Variovorax paradoxus: one gene and its partner. The protein of the gene in region 1 binds, or shares a complex with, the protein of each later gene. Links are inferred from orthologs where the notes say so. Each region holds a gene or a part of one and is shown in the gene's direction. Other genes may lie near its edges.

Evidence for each region.
Region 2: the proteins of pnp (region 1) and L3V85_RS10270 are in contact, whole or in part, in a cryo-EM structure (PDB 9QH0), measured with the Escherichia coli proteins. The link is inferred for Variovorax paradoxus from one-to-one orthologs.

Annotation. Positions count from the first base shown.
Region 1 is NZ_CP091716.1:3,002,317-3,007,960, forward strand. The notes cover bases 682-3,746. They hold pnp (polyribonucleotide nucleotidyltransferase), read left to right. Parts: upstream 682-1,079; coding sequence 1,080-3,413; downstream 3,414-3,746. Other genes in these bases: rpsO (30S ribosomal protein S15), read left to right, coding at 682-875; L3V85_RS13935 (NAD(P)H-quinone oxidoreductase), read left to right, coding at 3,503-3,746. In the rest of the region: L3V85_RS13920 (DMT family transporter), read left to right, coding at 1-520; more of rpsO, read left to right, coding at 609-681; more of L3V85_RS13935, read left to right, coding at 3,747-4,501; tpiA (triose-phosphate isomerase), read left to right, coding at 4,515-5,279; preprotein translocase subunit SecG, read left to right, coding at 5,319-5,644. UniProt on the Escherichia coli protein: Involved in mRNA degradation. Catalyzes the phosphorolysis of single-stranded polyribonucleotides processively in the 3'- to 5'-direction. Also involved, along with RNase II, in tRNA processing.
Region 2 is NZ_CP091716.1:2,204,799-2,211,145, reverse strand. What follows is about bases 832-4,599. They hold L3V85_RS10270 (Rne/Rng family ribonuclease), read left to right. Parts: upstream 832-1,192; coding sequence 1,193-4,399; downstream 4,400-4,599. Other genes in these bases: L3V85_RS10265 (LysR family transcriptional regulator), read right to left, coding at 4,447-4,599. Also shown: L3V85_RS10275 (RluA family pseudouridine synthase), read right to left, coding at 1-638; more of L3V85_RS10265, read right to left, coding at 4,600-5,313; L3V85_RS10260 (MFS transporter), read left to right, coding at 5,422-6,347. UniProt on the Escherichia coli protein: Endoribonuclease that plays a central role in RNA processing and decay. Required for the maturation of 5S and 16S rRNAs and the majority of tRNAs. Also involved in the degradation of most mRNAs.

The DNA of each region.
Region 1 (5,644 bases):
CAGCTGGCCCGGAGCAGGGGCTGCTTCGGCGGGGGACTCGAAATCCCCTGCGGCGTTGCTGGGCAATCTGCTGGTCCTGGGCGCGGTCGTCTGCGAGGCGATGTTCATCCTGCTCAACAAGCGCCTGCGGGTTCCGGTGCGCCCGCTGGCGTTGTCGACGCTCATGGCCGCCTTCGGGCTGCTGCTGTCGCTGGTTCCGGCGCTGCTTGAGCGGGCCTGGGAGCGTCCCTTGCCGATGGCGGCGCTGGCCGGTGTCGCGTACTACGCGCTGGTGCCCACGGTGCTGGGCTTCGTCCTGTGGTTTGCCGGATCGTCCCGGCTGCGCGGGGCCGAGGCGGCGCTATTCACGGCCATCCTGCCGGTCTCGGCGTTGGCCCTGGCGGCGCTCTGGCTGGGCGAAAGCATCAGCCTGGCCCAGATCGCCGGGGCCGCCTGCGTGCTGGGCGCGGTGGGGCTGGCTTCCCTCGATGGGAGGGGTTCCAGGGGGCATGAAAGCCCGCTGAAAGTCGCCGAGCTATAATCCCGAGGCTTTGCATGCCGCAAGGCGCACGGCGAGGGCAGTTCCAGTCCCCACCGCAAGTCAAACATCCAGGAACAAGGAAATCATCATGATCGCAGCCTCCATCAAGGCCGAAGTCGTCAAAGACAACGCCCGCGCCGCCAACGACACTGGCAGCCCAGAAGTGCAAGTCGCACTGCTGACCGCCCGCATCAACGAGCTCACCCCCCACTTCAAGACGCACGCCAAGGACCACCATGGTCGTCGCGGCCTGCTGCGCATGGTGAGCCGCCGCCGCAAGCTCCTGGACTACCTCAAGTCCAAGGACGCCGACCGTTACACCGCGCTGATCGCCAAGCTGGGTCTGCGCAAGTAAACCGAATCGCATGAAAAAACGCCTGGGTTAGTCCGCTAGCTCAGGCGTTTTTTACTTCGCGATCCACTTTCGGAGTGCCCAAACAGAGCGAAGCTGTGTCATTCCAATGAAGTTCGCCCGAGCTTCGCTGGAATGGCATCGTGTTCTGAGAAGCCTCCGCCCCTTGCGGGCCCTGTGTGGCCTGCTACTAAAACAGGAGCAAAAATGAGCCTCTTCAACAAAGTCACCAAGTCGTTCCAATGGGGCGACAAGACCGTCGTCATGGAAACGGGTGAAATCGCCCGCCAAGCCAGCGGCGCCGTGCTCGTCGACATCGACGGCACCGTGATCCTGGCGACCGTGGTCGCTTCCAAGTCGGCCAAGCCCGGCCAGGACTTCTTCCCGCTGACCGTCGACTACATCGAGAAGACCTATGCCGCCGGCAAGATCCCCGGCAGCTTCTTCAAGCGCGAAGCCAAGCCCAGCGAACACGAAACGCTGACCAGCCGCCTGATCGACCGCCCGATCCGCCCGCTGTTCCCCGAAGGCTTCCTGAACGAAGTCCACGTGGTCATCCACACGGTCTCGCTCAACCCCGAAGTCGACGCCGACATCGCCGCCATGATCGGCGTGAGCGCCGCGCTCTCGATCTCCGGCGTGCCGTTCAACGGCCCGATCGGTGCCGCCCGCGTGGGCTACATCAACGGCCAGTACGTGCTGAATCCGGGCCAGACCGCCCGCAAGGATTCGCAGATGGACCTCGTCGTTGCCGGCACGCAAGCCGCGGTGCTGATGGTCGAATCCGAAGCCCTGCAACTCAGCGAAGAAATCATGCTGGGCGGCGTGGTGTTCGGCCATGAGCAAGCCAACATCGCCATCAACGCGATCCATGAACTCGTGCGCGACGCCGGCAAGCCGGTGTGGGACTGGAAGGCCCCCGCCGAAGACGAAGCCTTCGTCGCCAAGGTCAAGGGCCTGGCCGAGGAAAAGCTGCGCGCCGTCTACCAGATCCGCAGCAAGCAAGCGCGTACGCAAGCCCTGCGCGAGGCCAACGCCAGCGTGCTCGAGGCACTGAAGGCCGAAGGCGCCGAATTCGACTCCGGCAAGGTCAGCGACCTGCTGTTCGCCATCGAATCGAAGATCGTGCGCAGCCAGATCCTGTCGGGCGAGCCCCGCATCGACGGCCGCGACACCCGCACCGTGCGCCCCATCGAAATCCGCAACTCGGTGCTGCCCCGCACCCACGGCTCGGCCCTGTTCACGCGCGGTGAAACGCAGGCGCTGGTCATCACCACGCTCGGTACCGAACGCGACGCGCAGCGCATCGACGCGCTGGCCGGCGAGTACGAAGACCGCTTCCTGTTCCACTACAACATGCCTCCCTTCGCCACCGGTGAAGTGGGCCGCATGGGCTCGACCAAGCGCCGCGAAATCGGCCACGGCCGCCTGGCCAAGCGCGCGCTCGTCGCCGTGCTGCCGAACAAGGAAGAGTTCCCGTACACGGTGCGCGTGGTCTCGGAAATCACCGAGTCGAACGGCTCCTCGTCGATGGCTTCGGTCTGCGGCGGCTGCCTGTCGATGATGGACGCCGGCGTGCCCATGAAGGCGCACGTGGCCGGTATCGCCATGGGCCTGATCAAGGAAGACAACCGCTTCGCGGTGCTGACCGACATCCTGGGCGACGAAGATCACCTGGGCGACATGGACTTCAAGGTTGCGGGTACCACCAACGGCATCACCGCCCTGCAGATGGACATCAAGATCCAGGGCATTACCAAGGAAATCATGCAGGTCGCACTGGCGCAAGCCAAGGAAGCGCGCATGCACATCCTGGGCAAGATGCAGGAAGCCATGGGCGAGGCCAAGGCCGAAGTCTCCAGCTTCGCTCCGCGCCTGACCACGCTGAAGATCAACCCCGAGAAGATCCGCGACGTGATCGGCAAGGGCGGCTCGGTCATCCGCGGCCTGCAGGAAGAAACCGGCACGACGATCAACATCGACGAAGACGGCACCATCACCATCGCCTCGACCGATCCGGAAAAGGCCGAGCTGGCCAAGAAGCGCATCGAGCAGATCACGGCCGAAGTGGAAATCGGCAAGGTCTACGAAGGCCCGGTCACCAAGATCCTGGACTTCGGCGCGCTCATCAACCTGCTGCCCGGCAAGGACGGCCTGCTGCACATCAGCCAGATCGCGCACGAGCGCGTCGAGAAGGTGACCGACTATCTGAGCGAAGGCCAGATCGTGAAGGTCAAGGTTCTCGAAACCGACGAAAAGGGCCGCGTCAAGCTGTCCATGAAGGCCCTGACCGAGCGTCCGGCCGGCATGGAATTCAGCGAGCGGCCGCCGCGCGAAGACCGTGGCGATCGCGGTGACCGTGGCGGCGAGCGCCGCGAGCGTTCGGACCGTGGTGATCGCGGCGACCGTGGCGACCGCGGTGGTGATCGTGGCGAGCGCGCACCGCGCTTCAACGACCAGCAACAGCAACCGCGCAACGAGCAGCCGCAGGCTCCGGCCGGCGAGCAGCAACAGCAAGCCCCGCGCGAGCCTCAGGAGTAAGAAGGGCGCAACGGCGGTCTCGTGCCGCCGTTGTCATCTTTTGAAAAGCAAGCTTCGCCCCATCTGCGGGCGCAGGAGGCCGAAAGACCATGAAAGCCATTGAAATCACTTCGTTCGGCGCCCCCGAGGTGCTGCGCGTCGCGCAGCGTCCCGACCCGGTCGCCGGTGCGGGCGAGCTGCTGATCCGCGTTGCGGCAAGTGGTGTCAATCGCCCCGACGTGCTGCAGCGGATGGGCAACTATCCGGTGCCGCCGGGCGCATCCGATCTGCCGGGCCTCGAAGTGGCCGGCGAGATCGTCTCGGGCGACGCCGCGGCCTTGGCCGAGGCGGGCTTCAAGATCGGCGACCGCGTCTGCGCGCTGATTGCAGGCGGTGGCTATGCGCAGCTGTGCGTGGCGCCCGTCGTGCAATGCCTGCCCGTGCCCAAGGGCTGGAGCGATGTCGAGGCGGCTTCGCTGCCGGAGACTTTCTTCACCGTGTGGAGCAACGTGTTCGAGCGCGGCCGCCTGCAAAAGGGCGAAACGCTGCTGATCCAGGGCGGCTCGAGCGGCATCGGCGTGACGGCGATCCAGATCGCCAAGGCGCTCGGCGCGATCGTGATCGTCACGGCCGGCAGCGACGACAAGTGCGAAGCCTGCAAGAAGCTGGGCGCTGACTATGCCATCAACTACCGCACGAGCGATTTCGTCGAAGAGGCGAAGAAGCTCACGGGAGGGAAGGGCGTGGACGTGGTGCTCGACATGGTCGCGGGCGACTACGTGGCGCGCGAGATCGAGTGCCTGGCCGAAGACGGCCGGCTCGTGATCATCGCGGTGCAGGGCGGCGTGAAGAGCCAGATCAATGCCGGCCTCGTGCTGCGCAGGCGGCTCACGATCACCGGCTCGACGCTGCGTCCGCGTCCGGTGGCGTTCAAGGGCGCCATTGCCAAGGCGCTGCGCGACAAGGTCTGGCCGCTGCTCGAGAGCGGTGCGATCAAGCCCGTGATCCACAGCACTTTTGCGGCAGCGGGTGAACCGAGCGGCGCGGCCCAGGCTCACACGCTGATGGAATCGAACCAGCACATCGGCAAGATCGTGCTGACATGGTGACGAGAAGAACGCGATGACAACCAAGAAGAAGCTGATCGCCGGCAACTGGAAGATGAATGGCAGCCTGGCTGCCAACGAAGCGCTCGTGAAGGCGCTGCAGCAAGGCCTGGCCGCAAGCCCGGCCGCGTGCGACGTGGCGCTGTGCGCGCCCGCACCGTACTTTGCGCAACTGCAGTCGCTGCTGGCGGGCTCGCCTGCTCTGGCGTTGGGTGCGCAGGACATTTCGGCGCATCCGCAAGGTGCGTTCACCGGCGAGCAATCGGCGGCGATGCTGAAGGACTTCGGCGTGCGCTACGCGATCGTCGGTCACTCGGAGCGTCGCCAGTATCACGGCGAAACCGATGAAGTCGTGGCGGCAAAAACCGCTGCTGCATTGGCCAACGGCATCACGCCGATCGTCTGCGTCGGCGAAACGCTGGCACAGCGCGAAGCAGGGCAGACCGAAGAAGTCGTCAAGCGCCAGTTGGCTGCAGTCATTCATGTGAACGGTCATTGCATCAGCGAGATCGTCGTGGCCTATGAGCCTGTCTGGGCCATCGGCACGGGCAAGACGGCCACGCCGGAGCAGGCGCAGGCAGTGCATGCGGTGTTGCGCGCGCAGTTGCACCATGCGGCGAGCGAGCACGCGGCGACCATCAAGATCCTCTACGGCGGCAGCATGAACGCGGCGAATGCCGCGGAGCTGCTGTCACAGGCCGACATCGACGGCGGCCTCATCGGCGGCGCGTCGCTCAAGGCGCCCGACTTTTTGCAGATCATCTCTGCCGCTGCACGCTGAATGCGGGCAACGGCGGCAATCAATTAGGAGTAAGAACGAATGAACGTGGTCCTCAACCTTCTGGTCGGCGTGCAGATGCTGGCAGCCCTTGTGATGATCGGCCTGATCCTGATCCAGCACGGCAAGGGTGCCGACATGGGCGCTGCTTTCGGCAGCGGCAGTGCCGGCAGCCTGTTCGGTGCCAGTGGCAGCGCCAACTTCCTGTCGCGCACCACGGCGGTGCTTGCCGCGGTGTTCTTCGCATGCACGCTGCTGCTGGCTTATTTCAGCCATGCACGTCCTGCTGGCGGTGGCAGCCTGCTCGAGCGCGCTGCTGTCGGCGCACCTGCGGCACCGGCTGCGCCTGCTGCTCCCGCGGCCGGCGA
Region 2 (6,347 bases), 800 kb from region 1 along the record:
AGCACCTTCTTGTTGGCGGGCCACGCGCCCTCGACCAGCGCCAGATAGGTCTTGCCGGTCTCGCGTTCGCGGAACTGGTCTTGCAAGGCGACCAGCGCGCTGCGCTTCTTGGCGACCAGCAGGATGCCGGAGGTTTCGCGGTCGAGCCGGTGCACCAGTTCCAGGAACTTGGCGCCCGGCCGCGCCGTGCGCAATTGCTCGATCACACCGAAGCTCACGCCGCTGCCGCCGTGCACGGCCACGCCGGCCGGCTTGTCGATGGCCAGGACGGCGTCGTCCTCCAGCAGCACCGGGAACTCGCGCGCTGGCGCGGGCGGGGTGGCGCCATCTTCCGCGCGCGCGGAAATCCGGATCGGCGGCAGCCGCAGCACGTCGCCCGCCTCGATGCGGGTTTCGGCCTGCACGCGGCCCTTGTTGATGCGCACCTCGCCCGAACGGATGATCCGGTAGACATGCGTCTTGGGCACGCCTTTCAGATGGCGGAACAGAAAATTGTCGAGCCGCTGCCCGGCGGATTCGGCATCGACCGTGAGGAATTTGATGGCCGCATTCGGTGCCCCGGGCTCACCTGAGGCATTTTGGTCTGCGGGATTTGGAGCAGCCGCGGGGCTCTGCTTCGCACCTATAATGTTTTTCACCAGCGCGGTCATGTAAGTGCTTGATTAGACAGAAGTTTAGTCCACTGCCATCAAATACCCAGGGCGGCGCTGTGAGGTCGATGCCGCTTTGGCGCCGAGCTGCAAACCCCGCGCAATTGCGCAAAGTGGCAGGCCCGGCACCCGAGTCAAGCCGACACCCACGAAACACCGATACGGAATACCCCAGCCTGCAGCTGACCAAGCTGCCGGCGGATCGAAGCGAGTCCCTTGTTGTGTTGATGCTGCTGATTCAAATGTGCCTGCGCTGGCTGATGCCAGTGGCCTCAGGCATTGGATCGCCCGCAGCGCGCGCCACCATTGCGCAACCGGCTATCAAAAAGATAGCTACTCAACACCGAATCTGGCTCGCGCCCATCCACGCGCCCCCACCCCGGCTGTCTTCTTGAGCTAACGCTCGAGAGGCCTGCTCGCGCCTGGCGCGGCAGTGACAGCATCCGGGGCCGAAGCGGCAATTCCCTGGTTTCGCGGGCGTCGTCCGTGCATCGTTGGCTCGTCAAGAGCCGGTAGAACGATACATATAAGGACAACGCATCATGAAGCGGATGCTGATCAATGCCACGCAGGCCGAAGAACGCCGCCTGGCCATCGTCGACGGGCAGAAACTGCTCGACTACGAAATCGAAATCGAAGGGCGCGAACAGCGCAAGGGCAACATCTACAAGGCGGTCGTCACGCGCGTCGAGCCCTCGCTCGAAGCCTGTTTCGTCGACTACGGCGAAGACCGCCACGGCTTCCTGCCGTTCAAGGAAATCTCCAAGCAATATTTCGCCGAAGGCGTGTCGGCCAGCCAGGCCCGCATCCAGGACGCGATCCGCGAAGGCCAGGAACTCACCGTCCAGGTCGAAAAGGAAGAACGCGGCAACAAGGGCGCGGCCCTCACCACCTTCATCTCGCTGGCCGGCCGCTATGTCGTGCTGATGCCGAACAACCCCCGTGGCGGTGGCGTCTCGCGCCGCATCGAGGGCGACGACCGCGCCGAACTCAAGGAGGCGATGGACCAGCTCGAGTACCCGAAGGGCATGAGCATCATCGCGCGCACTGCCGGCATCGGCCGCTCGGCGCCCGAACTCCAGTGGGACCTGAACTACCTGCTCAAGCTCTGGAGCGCCATCGACGGCGCGGCCAAGGGCGGCAAGGGCGCCTTCCTGATCTACCAGGAATCCTCGCTCGTCATCCGCGCCATCCGTGACTACTTCAATCACGACATCGGCGACATCCTGATCGACACCGACGACATCTACGACCAGGCGCAGCAGTTCATGGCGCACGTCATGCCCGAGCATGCCGCCCGCGTGAAGCGCTACCGCGACGACGCAGCCCTGTTCAGCCGCTTCCAGATCGAGCACCAGATCGAGTCGGCCTACGCCCGCACCGTGCAGCTGCCTTCGGGCGGCGCCATCGTGATCGACCACACCGAAGCGCTGGTTTCGGTCGACGTGAACTCGGCCCGCGCCATCAAGGGCGGCGACATCGAGGAGACCGCCACCCGCACCAACCTCGAAGCCGCCGACGAAGTCGCCCGCCAGATGCGCCTGCGCGACCTGGGCGGCCTGATCGTCATCGACTTCATCGACATGGACGAGTCGAAGAACCGCCGCGAAGTCGAAAGCCGCCTGCGCGACGCGCTGCGGCAGGACCGCGCCCGCGTGCAGTTCGGCTCGATCAGCAAGTTCGGCCTGATGGAAATGAGCCGCCAGCGCCTGAAGCCGGCCCTCTCCGAAGGTTCGTCGATCCCCTGCCCCCGTTGCGGCGGCTCGGGCCACATCCGCGACACCGAATCGAGCGCGCTGCAGATCCTGCGCATCATTCAGGAAGAGTCCATGAAGGACAACACGGCCGCCGTGCATGTGCAGGTGCCGGTGGAAGTCGCTTCGTTCCTGCTGAACGAAAAGCGCCCCGAAATCGCCAAGATCGAGCTCAAGCAGCGCGTCACCGTGCTGATGGTGCCCAACAAGACGCTCGAAACGCCGAACTACAAGCTCGAGCGCCTGAAGCACGACGACCCGCGCCTCGACCACATCGAAGCCAGCTACAAGATGGCCGACGAGATCGAAGACCCGACCTCCGTCACCCGCCGTTCGCAAGAGCCCACCAACAAGCAGACGCCGGTCATCAAGGGCGTGCTGCCCGACGCGCCCGCGCCCGTGGTGCCGCCCAAGCCCGAAGCCGTGCGCGCACCCGCTGCCGCGGCACCCGCACCGGTCGCTCCGCCTGTGGTTACCGCGCCGGTTCCGGCGCAGACCGGCTTCTTCTCCTGGATCAAGAACCTGTTCGGCGGCACGCCGGCCCCCGCTCCGGCGCCGGCCCCCGCCGCGATTCCGGTCGAACCGCCGAAGCCCCGCCGCGATGGCCGTCCCGGCCGCGACGGTGAAGCACGCGGCGGCTCGCGCGACGGCGAACAGCGCCGTGGCGGCCGTGGCGGCGAAGGTCGCGGTGAAGGCCGCAACGCGGAAGGCCGCGGCGAAGGCGGCGGACGTTCGGGTGGTCGCGACGGCGAACGCCGCGGCGGCCGCGGCGGCGAGCGCCGTGAAGGACGCGAAGGCCGTGAAGGTCGCAACAGCAGCGAACTGCGCGCCGACGGCGCCCCGCAGCAACCGCGTGAACAACGCGAGCCGCGCGAACAGCGTGAACCCCGCGAGCCGCGTGAAGCGCGCGCACCGCGCGACGGCGAACAACGCCGCAACGGCCGTGGCGAGCGCCGCGAAGGCGAAGGCCGCGACGGCCGCAACGCACCGGCAGAAGCACTCGACGGCAACCTGAACCTCGAAGCCCAGCAACTGGCTTCGGGCGAAGAAGGCAATGCAGGCGAACGCGCACCGCGCGCCCGCGGCGAACGCCGTGAACGTGGCGAGCGCAATGAGCGTGGCGAACGCGGCGAGCGCAACAGCGACCGCGCCGAACGCAACGGCGACGCCCAGCAGCCGCGCGGCGAAACCGCCCTTGCCGGCGAAGACGCAGCAGCCCAGGGCGAGCGCCAGCCGCGCAACGGCCGCGACGAACAACGCGCTCCGCGCGGTGAACGTGGCGGCGAGCGCGGCGAACGCAACGACGGCCGCCGCGAGCGCCGCAACGACGCACCGCAAGCCGAAGCCGACGGACGCGGTGCCGAAGCGGCGGCAGCCGACGTAGAGCAGACCAACGACGCCGGCAACGAGCAGGCACCCCGCCGCGAAGGCGACGAGCGCCGTGGCCGTTCGCGTGACCGTTACGGCCGCGATCGCCGTGAACGCGGTCCGCGCGACGAAAACGAAGCCGGCGCACAAGCCGCCGAAGTCGCCGAAGTCGCCGTGGCGGAAGCCGCAACGACGACGGCCGACGTGCAGGAAGAAGCCCCGGCGCCCCGCCACCAGCCGCAACAGCAACTGCCGCTCGCGTCGGAGCAACAGGCCGTCGTGGCCGAAGCCGTCGTCGCCGCGCCGGTCGCTGCCGCGCCCGTGGCTGCCCCGGCGCCCGTCGCCAACGGCCGTGCGCTGCCGAAGGTCCAGCCCTTCGAGCTGCCGCTGGACGAACTCGCGCAGATCGCCCAGAACTCGGGCCTGCAGTGGGTCAACTCCGACGCCGAGCGCATCGCGCAAGCACGCGCCGCCATCGCCGCCGAGCCGAAGCCGGTGCACGTGCCGCGCGAGCGCCCGCCGCTGGTGGTGCTCGACGAAGGCCCGCTGGTGCTGGTCGAAACCCGCCGCGATCTCGGCTCGATGTCGCTGCCGTTCGAACAGCAGCAACAGCAACAGCCCCTCTGAGCGGAACCCGCCCGGAAATGAAAACGGCGCCTCAGGGCGCCGTTTTTTTATGCCTTCTCGTAAAGCGGCAGGTCCGGCATTTCGAGGATCAACTGGCCGAAGCGGCAGGCGCATTCGGTTCGCCCGCTCTCGCTCCAGATCAGCGAGAAATCGACGCTCGGCAGCGGCGGCAGCCCATAGCGGCCGTCGACGATCTTCATGCCCGGCTCCACGTCCTCGCGCGCCAGCACCGTGACAGCCAACCCAGCCAGCACCGCCGCGCGAATGCCGTGCGGGCTCACCGACGTGAAGACCACGTGCCATTCGAAGGGCGCGGCATCGAGCGCGGCGCCCGCCACCTCGCGGTTCACGCAGGGCTTCGGAGAAAAGGCCATCGGCAGCGAGGCGCCGGGCGGCGGCTCGAAGGTTTCCGCCGCCACCCAGACCAGCTGCGAGCGCCGCAGCCGCGTGCCTTCCACGCAATCGGGCGGCGACATCACGACTGCCAGGTCGAGCTCGCCCGCGCGGATCATCGCGCGCAAGTCCAGGTGCATGCTGACGCTGACCTCCATGCGCGTGGCCGGAAAGGCGCGCGCGAACTGCGACAGCAGCGGCGGCAACCTGTCGCCCATGAAGTTGTCCGGCGCGCCGAAACGGACCACGCCCGAGATCGGCGAGGGCTGGAAGCGCCGGGTCATTTCGTCGAGGGTGTCCAGAATCTGCTGCGCGTAGCGAAGAAAGTCCTCCCCGTCTTCGGTGACGGTGAGGCGGCGCGTCGTGCGGTGCAGCAGCGGCCGGCCCACCTGCTCCTCGAGCCGCCGGATCTGGTGGCTGACGGCGGATTGCGTCAGGTGCAGCCGCTGCGCCGCGCGCGTGAAGCCGCCGGTTTCCTTGACGGCGACAAAGGCGCGCAGCAGCGTGGGGTCGAAGTCCATGGCATCCGATAAATGATTGATCCTAATGAATTTTAGGAAATTAAATCATTTCCATCATGAAGCGGGTTTCACCAGAATCGCCCCGAAACCATTTTTCGGAAAGCTTCGATGTCTCTCTCCCACACCGGCAGGAACCGGGTCGCGCTGGCCGCGATTTCGCTGATCGCCCTCATGTTCGGCCTGGAAATCTCCAGCGTGCCGGTCATTCTTCCCACGCTCGAAAAAGAACTGCAGGGCGATTTCAGCGACATGCAGTGGATCATGAACGCCTACACCATCGCCTGCACCACGGTGCTGATGGCCGCGGGCACGCTGGCCGACCGCTACGGCCGCAAGCGCATCCTCATCATCGGCATCGTGCTGTTCGGCATCACCTCGCTGATCTGCGGGCTCTCGCAGAGCGCGTGGCTGCTCATCGTCAGCCGCTTCCTGCAGGGCCTGAGCGGCGGCGCGATGCTGATCAGCCAGCTCGCGGTGCTCTCCCACCAGTTCCAGCAGGGCAAGGAGCGCAGCAAGGCCTTCGCCATCTGGGGCGTGGTCTTCGGCATGGGGCTGGGCTTCGGGCCGATCGTCGGCGGCGCCATCGTCGCGCTGTCGAACTGGCAGTGGGTGTTCCTGGTCCACGCTCCGCTGGCCGCCGTGGCGCTCGCCCTGGTGCTCGGCAGCGTGAGCGAGTCCAGCGACCCCGACGCGCAGCGGCTCGACCTTCCGGGCATCGTCACGCTGTCGCTCGCGGTGCTGGGGCTGACCTACTTCATCACGCAGGGGCCGGGCATCGGCTTCGGCAGTCCGCTGGCGCTGGGCATCCTCGGCGCGTCGGCCGCGAGCTTCGCGGTCTTCGTTTGGGTCGAGATCATCAATCCGCATCCGATGTTCGATTTCTCGGTGTTCCGCATCCGCAATTTCTCGGGCGCGCTGATCGGCTCGGCCGGCATGAACTTCAGCTTCTGGCCTTTCATGATCTACCTGCCGATCTACTTCCAGGGCGCCCTGGGCTACGACGCGGTCACCGCCGGCTCCGCCCTGCTGGCCTA